Regions from separate parts of the Streptomyces sp. NBC_00028 genome, predicted to be linked through region 2. Evidence: riboswitches for the same ligand, from Rfam matches in the RefSeq annotation. Region 2 holds a riboswitch; each other region holds the start of a gene.
What was found. A riboswitch is a leader RNA that binds a small molecule or an ion and turns the genes downstream of it on or off. The one in region 2 is predicted to bind cyclic di-AMP.

Region 1: it holds a riboswitch for cyclic di-AMP, as region 2 does, so the genes downstream of both, OG885_RS18025 (NlpC/P60 family protein) here and OG885_RS06920 (peptidoglycan DD-metalloendopeptidase family protein) in region 2, are expected to answer to the same signal.
Region 3: it holds a riboswitch for cyclic di-AMP, as region 2 does, so the genes downstream of both, OG885_RS38280 (C40 family peptidase) here and OG885_RS06920 (peptidoglycan DD-metalloendopeptidase family protein) in region 2, are expected to answer to the same signal.

Annotation. Positions count from the first base shown of each region.
Region 1 covers NZ_CP108293.1:4,085,822-4,089,856, forward strand. The annotation lists gene pcrA (DNA helicase PcrA) at 1-1,914, opposite strand, end outside; cyclic di-AMP (ydaO/yuaA leader) riboswitch at 2,155-2,326, shown strand; gene OG885_RS18025 (NlpC/P60 family protein) at 2,334-3,488, shown strand; gene OG885_RS18030 (hypothetical protein) at 3,495-4,035, opposite strand, start outside.
Region 2 covers NZ_CP108293.1:1,576,605-1,580,639, forward strand. The annotation lists gene OG885_RS06915 (Tat pathway signal sequence domain protein) at 1-910, opposite strand, end outside; gene OG885_RS06920 (peptidoglycan DD-metalloendopeptidase family protein) at 1,163-2,113, opposite strand; cyclic di-AMP (ydaO/yuaA leader) riboswitch at 2,118-2,297, opposite strand; gene OG885_RS06925 (alpha-galactosidase) at 2,594-4,035, opposite strand, start outside.
Region 3 covers NZ_CP108293.1:8,469,428-8,473,462, reverse strand. The annotation lists gene OG885_RS38290 (ATP-dependent Clp protease proteolytic subunit) at 1-623, shown strand, start outside; gene OG885_RS38285 (hypothetical protein) at 631-939, shown strand; cyclic di-AMP (ydaO/yuaA leader) riboswitch at 1,277-1,496, shown strand; gene OG885_RS38280 (C40 family peptidase) at 1,500-1,973, shown strand; gene OG885_RS38275 (LysE family translocator) at 2,049-2,672, opposite strand; gene OG885_RS38270 (LysR family transcriptional regulator) at 2,761-3,681, shown strand; gene OG885_RS38265 (ATP-binding protein) at 3,678-4,035, opposite strand, start outside.

The sequences.
Region 1 (4,035 bases), 2.5 Mb from region 2:
CTCGTCCTCGTCAGGGATCTGGTCGGAGTCGGCGACGAGCGCGACGCGCTCCAGGAAGGCGGCGAGCCCGGGGGACTCCTCGCCCTCCTCCGTCTCCTGCTCGAACTCCAGGGCCACGGCGGCGAGTTCCTGAAGGTTCTCGATCCGGGTCTCGTCCTGCGGGTCGGTAGAGGCCTGCAACTCGGCGAGATAGCCGGTGCGTTCGAGCACCGCCTCCAGGACCGTCGCCGGTCCCGCGCCGGAGTCGACGATCGTACGGAGCTCCTCCATCAGCACGTTGAACCGCTTCACGGCGTTGGTCGACCGCGCGGCCATGCCGTACGCCTCGTCGACGCGCTTGAGCGCCTGCGGGAAGCTGATCTTCTCCCGCTGCGAGAGGGCGTCGATCATCGCCTCGGCGCGCTCGCCGATACCGCGCTTGGGGACGTTGAGGATCCGGCGCAGCGGCACCGAGTCCTCGGGGTTGGCGAGGACCCGGAGGTAGGCCAGGACGTCCCGGACCTCCTTGCGCTCGTAGAAGCGGACGCCGCCGACGACCTTGTAGGGCAGGCCGACGCGGATGAAGATCTCCTCGAAGACTCGGGACTGGGCGTTGGTGCGGTAGAAGACGGCGACATCGCCGGCCTTCGCGTCGCCCGCGTCCGTCAGTCGGTCTATCTCCTCGGCGACGAACTGGGCCTCGTCGTGCTCGGTGTCCGCGACGTAGCCGGTGATGCGCGCGCCGGCGCCCGCGTTGGTCCACAGGTTCTTGGGGCGGCGGGACTCGTTGCGCTCGATGACCGCGTTCGCCGCACTCAAAATGGTCTGCGTGGAGCGGTAGTTCTGCTCCAGCAGGATCGTCGTCGCGTTCGGGTAGTCCTCCTCGAACTGGAGGATGTTGCGGATCGTCGCGCCCCGGAAGGCGTAGATCGACTGGTCCGCGTCACCGACGACGCAGAGCTCGGCGGGCGGGACGTCGAACTCGTTGGGGGGTACGTCGACCGGGTGCTCGCTGGTCCCCACCAGCTCGCGTACCAGCGCGTACTGGGCGTGGTTGGTGTCCTGGTACTCGTCGACCAGGACGTGCCGGAAGCGGCGGCGGTAGTGCTCGGAGACGTCAGGGAAGGCGCGCAGCAGGTTGACCGTCGTCATGATCAGGTCGTCGAAGTCGAGGGCGTTGGCCTCGCGCAGCCGCGACTGGTACATGGCGTAGGCCTGGGCGAGGGTCTTCTCGAAGCCGTCGGTGGCCTGGGCGGCGAAGTCCTCCTCGTCGATCAGCTCGTTCTTGAGGTTGCTGATCTTGGCGCTGAAGGACTTCGGCGGGAAGCGCTTGGGGTCGAGGTCCAGGTCACGGCAGACCAGGGCCATCAGGCGCTTGGAGTCGGCGGCGTCGTAGATCGAGAAGGAGGAGGTGAAGCCGAGCTTCTTCGACTCCCTCCGCAGGATCCGCACGCACGCGCTGTGGAAGGTCATCACCCACATCGCGTTGGCGCGCGGGCCGACGAGCTGCTCGACGCGCTCCTTCATCTCGCCCGCGGCCTTGTTGGTGAAGGTGATCGCGAGGATCTGGCCCGGGTGCACGCTCCGCTCGGCCAGCAGATAGGCGATGCGGTGCGTGAGCACGCGCGTCTTGCCGGAGCCGGCGCCGGCCACGATGAGCAGCGGGGTGTCGGAGTGGACGACGGCCGCCCGCTGGTTCTCGTTGAGCCCCTCGATCAGCGCCGCCGCGTCCAGCGCGGGGCGCGGGGCGCCGTCGCGGTAGTAGGCGTCCCGGTCCGGGGGCACGTCGAACTTCCCGCCGAACAGATCGTCCGGAACGGGTTCGGATCCCGGCCCGTGATCTTGCTCGTCCTCGGGCGGCGGCGGGGGTTCCTCCTCGTGCCCCTGGGGGGCCTGGAGGTTCGCCAGGAAGCTGTCGTCAAAGAGGCCTGTCATCGCTCTCCGAGTCTAGGGCTCCCCACTGACACCCCGCCGCCGCCCCGAGAAGTCGGGCCCTCTCACCCTCCAGGACGACCCCGTCACGTTCCGTGAGAAATCGAGTGATCATCTCCCCCGACCACCCAAGGTCACGAAAATGTATCGGGCCTATCGGACATCAACCTTCACAGGGACCACACCAGTTGGCTACCGTGCCGGACAGGCCGTACGACCCCCACCGGCGAACGTCGCCGGGCCGCGCGGCCTCCGCCGAGTCCGGTGCGCCGCCATGGCAGCCGGAGCCGGGGACCCACACCGACCTTGGGGTGAATCGGCCCGACTCCCTCCCGGGAGCGGCCGTAGGGCACACCTTCCGAACCACCCGCCCGAACCCGACAGCTAACTCGGTAGGCGGAACGTGGAAGGAGTCGCCTCCCTTGGCGTCGCACGCAAAGCCGCGTCCTGCGGGAACGCGCGTAGCAGGCATACGCACCCCCGCGCTCGCAACGGCCGCCCTCACCTCCGTGGCCCTGCTCTCCCAGACGGCCACCGCCGCACCCTCGACCGACGACAAGCCGAGCCTGGAGGAAGTCGAGAAGAAGGTCGACGACCTCTACCGGCAGGCGGAGTCGGCGACCGAGAAGTACAACTCGGCGAAGGAGAAGACCGCAACGCAGCGCGAGCAGGTCGACACCCTCCTCGACGACGTCGCCAAGCGCACCCAGAAGCTCAACGAGGCCCGCGAGGAGCTCGGCTCCTTTGCCGCGGCCCAGTACCGCACCGGCGCCTCCGCGCCCGACACCGCGACCTTCCTGCTCGCGGACACCCCGCAGGACTACTTCGACCAGACGCAGCTGATGGGCCGCATGACGGACCGCCAGAAGGTCGCGGTCGACGACTACGTCAGCGCGCAGTCGGCGACGATGAAGAAGCGCCAGGAGGCCACCAAGAGCCTCGAGACGCTCACCGAGTCGCAGAGCGACCTGAAGACCGCCAAGGCGACCGTCCAGCGCAAGCTCTCCGACGCGCGCGAGCTGCTGTCGCAGCTGACCGCCGAGGAGAAGGCGCGGCTCGCGGCGATCGAGAGGAAGAAGCAGGAGGAGGCCGCCCGCAAGGCCGCGGAGCTGGCCGAGCAGCAGAAGGCCGCCGAGCAGAAGGCGGCGCAGGAAGCGGCGGCGACCCAGGAGACGGGGAGCGGCTCGTCCTCGGAGACCTCCACGGACTCCTCCTACGCCACCAAGGCCGACAAGGCGCTCGCCTTCGCCCGCTCCCAGATCGGCAAGCCGTACGTCTGGGGCGCCACCGGCCCCGACTCCTACGACTGCTCCGGCCTCACCCAGGCCGCCTGGAACGCCGCCGGCATCTCCCTCCCCCGCACCACCTACGACCAGGTGAACTTCGGCACCACGGTCTCCCTCGCCAACGCCCGGCCCGGCGACCTGGTCTTCTTCTACGACGATGTCAGCCACGTCGGCATCTACATCGGCAACGGCATGATGATCCACGCGCCGAAGCCGGGGGCGTACGTCCGCGAGGAGTCGATCTACTACGACGGCGAGTCGGCGATCCACAGCGTGGTCCGCCCGGCCTGACGCAGGTCAGTGACCCCCACGGTTCTCTACGCAGGGCCCCGCCCCGGGCTGGGGCTCGGCGTAGACACCGTGCACCTCGGTGGTCAGCTCGTCCGCGGTCACCCGCCCGGACACGCACGCGAGGCCGGTGTAGACGGCGTAGAACCCGTTCCCGACGAAGACCCCGTGCTCCGGTCCGCAGCCGAGGCGCCGGAGCGCCGCCTCGACCCGCTCGTCCCCGTAGACCCCGTACGCCCCCGCCCCGCCTGCCGCCCGGACCTTCTCCAGCTCCTTGCGGATGAGCCCGGCCGAGGCCAGTCCACTGGCCTCGCGTTCGGCGCTGAGGGACGCCTGCATGCGGTAGGCGTGGTTGTCGGCGTAGTTGGGGGGCTGGTCTCCGGCTCCCTCGCCCCGCGAGGCGGTCGCGCTCGGCACGGGCGAGGAGGGCGCGGGCGGGGGCGTCTCGGCGGCCTGGGCGCACTTGGGCGGGGGCGGGTAGGAGGGCGTGGGTGTCGGCGCGGAGGCGGACCGTTCCCCGGCTCGTTCGCTGCCACAGGCGGTCAGGGCG
Region 2 (4,035 bases):
CGGGGTCGCGCCGCAGTCCGGTGATGCCCTGGACGGCCTCGCTGAACAGGCCGCCGTCGGAATCGGCGAACCGCACATGGCGGTCGTAGGGCTGATCGCTCAGCGGCACGGTGAAGCGCACGCCGAGGCCGCGCAGGAAGTCGCCCTCGTCGGAACCGGGCGTCTGCTCGCCGTCCCAGACGAAGGTGTGGACGAGCCGGAAGGACTCGGCTCCCGCGAAGAAGGCGAATCGCAGGACGAACGGCAGCCAGTTCCGGCCGCCGTGCCGGTGCCGGCCCTCGACCCGGACGACGGCCCGGACCGGACCGTCCTGCTCCACCTCGACCTTCTCGACCCGGCCCAGGAAGCGGGAGACGTCCGCCCCGTCCCGTACGGACTCCTGCCGCAGGGCGACCAGTCTCCCGTCCCGGGCGATCTCGGCGGAGCCCCGCCGCACGCTCCGTACGACGGTGTCGGACCCCTTCGCGCCGAACACGGCCGTGATCACACCGGTGGACACCTCGACGCGGCCCGCGGAGCGGGTGACCGTGACCTTCTGCTCCGGTGCGGCGGGGGTGCCCGCCGCGAGCTTGTAGGCGGAGGCCTTCGGCGCGCCGGGCGCGAGGGCGTGGGCCGTCCACTTCACCGAGCCGTCGGGCCAGTAGCCGGTGACCCAGCTCTGGACGGGGACATCGGCACCGGCGGCGGTCGTCAGCCGGAACGGCTGCTCCGGCCGGTACGCCCCGCGCGCCCACGGCACGCCCCAGGTGGTACCGGCGTGGACGTCGGGGGCCGAGCCCTCCAGCCAGCACAGTTCGGTGTCGTCGGCGTCCGCCGCGGCGGCGGTGCGGGACAGGGCCCAGGAGAACTGGGCCGCGGCGGCCGCGGCTGCGGCGCCCTTGATGACGGTGCGTCGGTCGACGCCGGGCACGGGGACCTCCGGGTGCGGGTGTGTATGCGGACGCGAAGGCGCGTAGAAAGCGCTTGCATCCCTCGGAGATCACTGTGGTCCCACCCTCCCCTCCCTGTCGACGGTTTGGACAGCCGCGCCACAAGACCGCAATGAAGCGATCATGAAACGGCAAGACCCAACACCGAAGGCCGGACCCGGGGATCGGGGTCCGGCCTTCGGTGGCATCGGGGGAGGGAGCGTCAGTCGACGCGGCACCCTCGCAAAAGAGCGTCAGCCGACGGCGACACCCTTCGAGCGGAGGTACGCGACCGGGTCCACGTCCGAGCCGTAGTCCGGCGTGGTGCGGATCTCGAAGTGGAGGTGCGGTCCGGTGACGTTGCCGGTGGCGCCGGAGAGGCCGATCTGCTGGCCCTCGGTGACGGTCTGTCCGGACGAGACCGAGAGCGCGGACAGGTGGGCGTACTGCGCGTAGTAGCCGTCGGCCAGCTTGATGACGACCTGGTTGCCGTACGCGCCGCCCCAGCCGGCGGAGACGACGGTGCCCGCGGCCACGGCCTTCAGCGAGGTGCCGGTCGGGACGACGAAGTCGGTGCCCGTGTGGTAGCCGCTGGACCACATGCTGCCCGCCGTGTGGTAGGCGGTGCCGACGGTGGCGCCGGCCACGGGAAGCGTGTAGCCGCCGGCGGTGCTGGTCGACTCACTGCTCTGGGTGGCGGTCGTCGTGTCCGAGGAGGACGAGGACTTCTCGGTGCTCGTGGACTTCTCGGTGCTCGCCGACTTCTCCGCGCTCGCCGACTTGTCCGCGCTCGCCGCCGCCTTCTTGCCGAGCGTGAGCTTCAGGCCCGGGTGGATGAGCGAGGGGTCGGATCCGACGGCCTCGCGGTTGTCCGAGTACAGCTTCTTCCAGCCGCCGGTGACGTTCTGCTCGTCGGCGATCTTCGAGAGGTAGTCGCCCGCCCGCACCGAATAGGTGCGCACGGTCGCGGTGTTCGCGGCGCCCTTCTTCTGCGCGGCCTTCTCGGTGGCCGCCTTCTCGGCGACCGGAAGGGACTGGGCGGCCTTTTCCGAAACCGACTGCGAGACGGACTGCGGGGTGGCCGCGTGGGCGCCGGCGGCGCCCATCAAAGGCAGGGCGAGTGCGGCGCCACCGGTACCGGCGACGGCGATCGAGCGGGTGAGGCGCTGGGCCTTCGGGCGACGGTGCTTACCCTTGGCGGGCATGGCGAATTCCTCTCCGGCGCCTACGAGGTGAGCTGTCGGGTGCGGACTGGAGATGCCCGGGCGCACCGAGGTGCGCCTTAACCCCAAGCCTGTTCCGGAAGACCGGTCCAGGCAGTTGTACCTGTGGGTCCCCCGCTCCTGCCGTTCACGGGTGAGTTGTGCGGATTCCGGGCGGCGGCAGGATTGGGCGTCCGTCCGGATTGGTGGCGAACGTAAGCGAGGAAGACGCAAAGGGACAAGTAAGGGGTTCCAGGACGATTGCATTCCTCTTGATCCGCTGTGAATTTCCCGGTCACCCTCCGTGCATCAGCACCGCTTCCGGGAAGGGAAATCCCCAGCATTCGAAGGCGCATTACGTGAACATGACGGGCGACACAGGGTCACCGATATGACGCTCCTCACGTGCCGTTCGCACAGCTTCCCTTATTCCAGAGCGAGTTGGAATGAAGGCCGCTCAAGCCACCAATTCGGACAGAAAGCTCAGATGCGACGCAGTCGGAGAACTGCCGCATCCAGATCGCCCCGCAATCCCACTCGCAGCCCGTGATGCTGCAATACAGCCCCTCTGAGAATTTCGCCCGTTTCGAGGCATTCATACGACGCCGTCGGGTCGAGGCCCCGCAGACGCAGCACCGGGACGGGTTCGCCGTAGTGCTGCGCCTGGAGCCAGGCGAGGACGACGGTCTCGTCCCCGAGGACGTACTGCACGGCGCTCAGTCCGCCCTGTGGAGCCCGCAGCCGGTACTGGTCGCCGCGCTGCACGAGCGGCCGGATGCCCTTGTAGAGCTCCACCCACTCTCGGGCCTCGGCGAGCTCCTCCTCCGTCCACTGCGTGAGGTCGCCGCCGACACCGAGCACACCGGCCATGGCGCTGACGAAGCGGAAGCGCAGCGAGCTGACCCGGCCGTTGAGCATGGCGTTCGGGCTGTCGGTGACCCAGGCCGCCATCGCGCGCGCGGGGTGGAGCTGGCTGAAGCCGTGCTGGATCGCGAGCCGGTCGAGGGGGTCGGTGTTGTCGGAGGTCCACACCTGGTCCGTGCGGCTCATCACACCGAGGTCGATCCGGCCGCCGCCGCCCGAGCAGGACTCGAAGGCGACGCCGGGGTGCGCGGCCCGCAGCCGGTCCAACAGGGCGTAGAAGGCGTGCACATGGTCGACCCAGAGCCGCTGCGGGTAGGACTCACCGGGCCAGCCCGCGTCCGTGAAGCAGCGGTTGAAGTCCCACTTCACATAGTCGATCGGGGCGCTGGACAGCAGGGCGTCGAGCTGTCCCCAGAGGTACTCCTGGACGTCCTCGCGCGCGAGGTTGAGGACGAGCTGGTTGCGCAGTTCCGTCCGCTTTCGTCCCGGCTGGAACTGCGCCCAGTCCGGGTGTGCCCGGTACAGGTCGCTGTCCGGGTTGACCATCTCGGGCTCGACCCAGATGCCGAACTGCATCCCGAGGGCGTGCACGGAGTCGGCGAGGGGCTTCAGGCCGCCCGGGAAGCGGTCGCGGTTGACCGTCCAGTCGCCGAGTCCTGCGCGGTCGCTGGTGCGGGCGCCGAACCAGCCGTCGTCGACCACGAAGAGCTCGACGCCGATGGCCGCGGCCCGCCGCGCGAGGGCTTCCTGCTGCTCCTCGGAGATGTCGAACTCGGTGGCCTCCCAGGAGTTGAACAGCACCGGCCGGTCCTGCTCCGCGTCCGGGATGACGTAGGCCCGCTGGTAGGCGTGCCACGCGCGACTGGCGCCGCCGAAGCCGCCCTCGCTCCACAGACCGGCGAAGACGGGCGTGGTGAACGACTCGCCCGCCGTCAGCCGCAGCAGCCCCGAGTCGTCGTGTCCGGCACCGCCGGTGATCTGCACGCGCGCGTCGGGGAGCTGGGCCACCGCGATCCGCCAGGAGCCGGACCAGCCGAGGGCGCAGCCGTAGACCTCGCCGC
Region 3 (4,035 bases), 6.9 Mb from region 2:
CAGCCCGCCACGTACTGCCTGAGTTCACCGAGCGCACGAGCTTCGGCAGCAAGACGATGGACCCGTACTCGAAGCTGCTGGAGGAGCGGATCGTCTTCCTCGGCACGCAGATCGACGCCACCTCGGCCAACGACGTGATGGCGCAGCTCATGCACCTCGAGTACCAGAACCCCGACCGGGACATCTCGCTGTACATCAACTCCCCCGGCGGCTCCTTCAGTGCCATGTCGGCGATCTACGACACGATGCGGTACGTCTCCTGCGACGTGGAGACGATCTGCCTGGGACAGGCCGGGTCGTCCGCGGCCGTGCTGCTGGCGGCAGGGACCCCGGGCAAGCGGTCCGCGCTGCCGGGTGCGCGGATGGTGCTCCACCAGCCCTCCCTGTCCGAGCCGGTGGCGGGGCAGGCCAGCGATCTGGCCATCCAGGCCGAGGAGTTGGGGCGCGTCCGCGACCGGCTGGAGGAGATGCTCGTACGCCACACCGGGCGGACGCGGGAGCAAGTCACCGAGGACATCGAGCGGGACAAGATCCTCACCGCCCAAGAGGCCCTGGAATACGGCCTGGTGGACCGGATCGTCCCCGGCCGCCGGGCGTCGCGCCCCTCGTCCGACGCCCGGTGAGCGGGCGATGCTGCCGCCCGAACTGCCTCCACTGCCCGCGCTGACCCGCGCCGAGGGCGAGTTGATCGACCGTTATCTGGACGTGGTCGATCTGCTGGGCCGGATCAACCCCGCGCACCCCGGTGACACCTACCGCGGGCTGCGGGCCGCCCAGGCGTTGGTCGCCAAGGCGGCCGAGCTGCGCGACGCGCTGGCGACGATGCACCAGCGGGGCGAGGCCGAGCTGCACGCGGCGACCCTGACCCGGGCGCTGCGCGTCCTGGACGGTGAGCGACGCACGGCGCGGGTCATGGTGCCGCCGCACTCCGACAGTTGACGCACCGGCACCCGGTCCGGGCCGGGTGCCGCGACACGAGGCGTCCGGACCGGCCTTCAAACGGACCAAAAGACGTACCCCCATATGGCGTAGCCAGCAGTAGTTTTGCGGGCCCGTCAGGCTTGCGCAACGCGCGTAGCCCAGGGCCGGAATGAGGTGTTCCGTCGCTGGTCCGGGGCTCCTCGGACCCCTCGACGGTCGCTCGAACAGAGGAGTGTCCACCCGAACGGGTGAGTGGTGAGTAACAACACAAATCCCCGATTCCATTGGGTTTTTCGGCATTGGGTGCGTGAAGATCCCTGTCTGACGACAAGCCCCCGCCGCAGCGGCGGGGCGGTCCGGGCGGACGCCGAGTCCTGCCGCCGCCCGGATGACCGGTCGACAGGAGTGGATCGGCAGGAGTGGAGGACCCAGGCAAGACGGGTCGCCGGGAAGGTCGCTCTCTTCGGAGAGGCCGGTCCGAGCAGCCCTTGGGGTGAAGCCGCGACAAGCGGCCGGGCAACTTCGCCAGCCCGAATCCGACAGGTCATCCTTCACAGGCGGCTGACGAAGGGTTGCGCATGTCTGCGCTCAATCGTGTCCCGTCGCTGATGGCCCGAGCCGGTACGGCCTCGGCCCTCACCATCGCCGCAGTGGGCGGCTCCATCGTGGTCCCGGGCATCGCCTCCGACGCGGAGGCCGCGACACCGGCGACGAAGGCACTTCAGGTGGCTGCCTCAAAGAAGGGCTCGCCCTACAAGTGGGGCGCCACGGGACCGCACAGGTTCGACTGCTCAGGGCTCACGCTGTACTCGTACAAGAAGGCGGGCAAGAGCCTGCCGCGCACGGCGGCCCAGCAGTACAACAAGACCCGCCACATCTCTTCCGGCAGCCGCAAGGCCGGAGACCTCGTGTTCTTCCACTCGGGGTCGAACGTGTACCACGTCGGCATCTACGCCGGGAAGGGAAAGATCTGGCACTCCCCGAAGAGCGGGGAGGTCGTGAAGCTCGAGAAGATCTGGTCGAGCAGCGTCTGGTACGGCCGGGTCAAGTAGCCCCCCGCCGAGCGGACCGGTGACTCTCCCGTGGGGGTGACGGCCACCTGACCGGCCATCACCCCCGCGGGGCTCTCAGCCGAGGGCCACCAGCGGTTCCAGCAGCAGCACGACGCCCAGCACGCTCAGCGCGGCCCCGGTACCCCCCGCGACAAGCCGTGCGGCTCGCGGGCGCCGCAACCACCGGCCCAGCCGGTCCACCAGCAGCGCCACCGCTGGGAACCACACCAGGGCGAGCACGACCACGATCAGCGCCAGCAGCAGCGTCCGGGGCAGCGCGGGCTCGCCGGCCGGCACGAACTGCGGCAACAGGCTCAGGAAGGTGATGGGCGCCTTCGGGTTCAGGGCATTGGTGACGAACCCCTGCCGCACCGGCCGCACGCCGCCGCCCCCGGACTCCTCGACCGCACTGTACGGACGGCTCAGTGAGCGCAGCGTCCGTACGCCCAGGTAGAGCACATAGGCGCCGCCCAGCAGTTGGAGCGCACGGAACAGCGCCGGTACGGCCGCCAGGACCGCGGCGACCCCGGCCACCGCGAGCGCCGTGTGCAGCAGCAGCCCGCCCGCGACGCCGAGAGCACTCGCGACACCGGCCCGGCGGGAGACGAGGGCATTGCGTACGACGACGGTGAAGTCGGCGCCGGGCATGGCGACCATGCCGGCGGCGACCCCGGTGAAGGCGATGAGCTGTCCGTCCATGCCGTCCAGCGTGCCGTGCCGGAGCCTTCAGCAGGTATGTCGAATATTCTGGGTCTGCCTTAAGCATCCCTTTAGCCTGGGGGCCTGTATGTACGACCCGAACCGCCTCGCCGCCCTGGTCGCGGTCGCCGAGGCCGGCTCGATCACCCGGGCGGCCGAGCGCCTCGGGTACACCACCCCCGCGCTCTCCCAGCAACTGGCCAAGCTGGAGCGGGAGGCCGGCACGGCGCTTCTCGTACGGCATCATCGCGGCGCACGGCTCACGGGCGCCGGTGAGCTGCTCGCGGCGCGGGCGCGCCGGGTGCTGGACGAACTGGAGCAGGCCCGGCATGAACTGGCCCGGCTGACCGGGCTGTCCGGCGGCACGCTGCGGCTCGGCACCTTCCAGACCGCGGGTATCCATCTGCTGCCGTCCGTGCTGAGCGCGTTCCGCCGGGCGCATCCGGACGTGGAGCTGACGGTCGCCCACCTCGAACCGCCGGCCGGGGTGGAGGCGGTGGCCGCCGGTGACGTGGACCTGGCGCTGACGCATTCCTACGCACCCGCGGACCCGGTGCAGCTCCCCGCGTCCGTCAGGGCGGAGCCGGTCCTGGTGGAGGAACTGGTGCTGGTGACCGCCCCGGGGCATGTCCTCACGAGCGACAGCTCGCGGCTTCCTCTCGCCGCACTCGCCGGGCAGCCGCTGATCAGCATGGCCCCTGACCATCCCGCCCGGCGCGGCGTGGAGGCGCTCCTCGCCCGGGCCGGGGCCACGCCGTCCGTCCTGGTGGCGACGCCGGTGTACGCGCTGGTGTGCGCGCTGGTCAGTGCGGGGCTCGGGATCGCGGTGGTCCCGGAGATGGTGGCGCGGACGGCGGTCACTCCGGTGGGGACGCGGCCGCTGGGGACGGGAGAACTGCGCCGTACGATCTCGGTCGCCCACCGGGCCGACGGGCCGGCCCCCGCGGCGGACGCGTTCCGGGCACTGCTGCGCGGTGCCTTCGGCCGCGCGAGACAAGGTGGTGTCTAGGGTTCCTGCTGTCCCGCCGCCGATACCGGCTCGGCCGGTACCGTCCACGGGAGTTCGATGGAGACGGTCTTGCCGCCCTCGCGGGTCGGGCGGACTCTGAGCTTGCCGCCGTACTCCGCGGTGAGCCAACGGATGATCACCATGCCGCGGCCGTTGTCCTGTTGGACGGCGGCCGGCAGCCGCTTCGGGAAGCGGGGGTGGCTGTCGGTGACCCCGATGCGCAGATGTTCGTCACGGTCGAGGTGGAGGTCCACCGTGAAGGTGGGTGACTGCCCGAAAGTGTGCTGTACGGCGTTGGTGGCGAGTTCGGAGACGATCAGCCGGATCGTCTCCGCCGCTTCCGTGTCCGCCGGC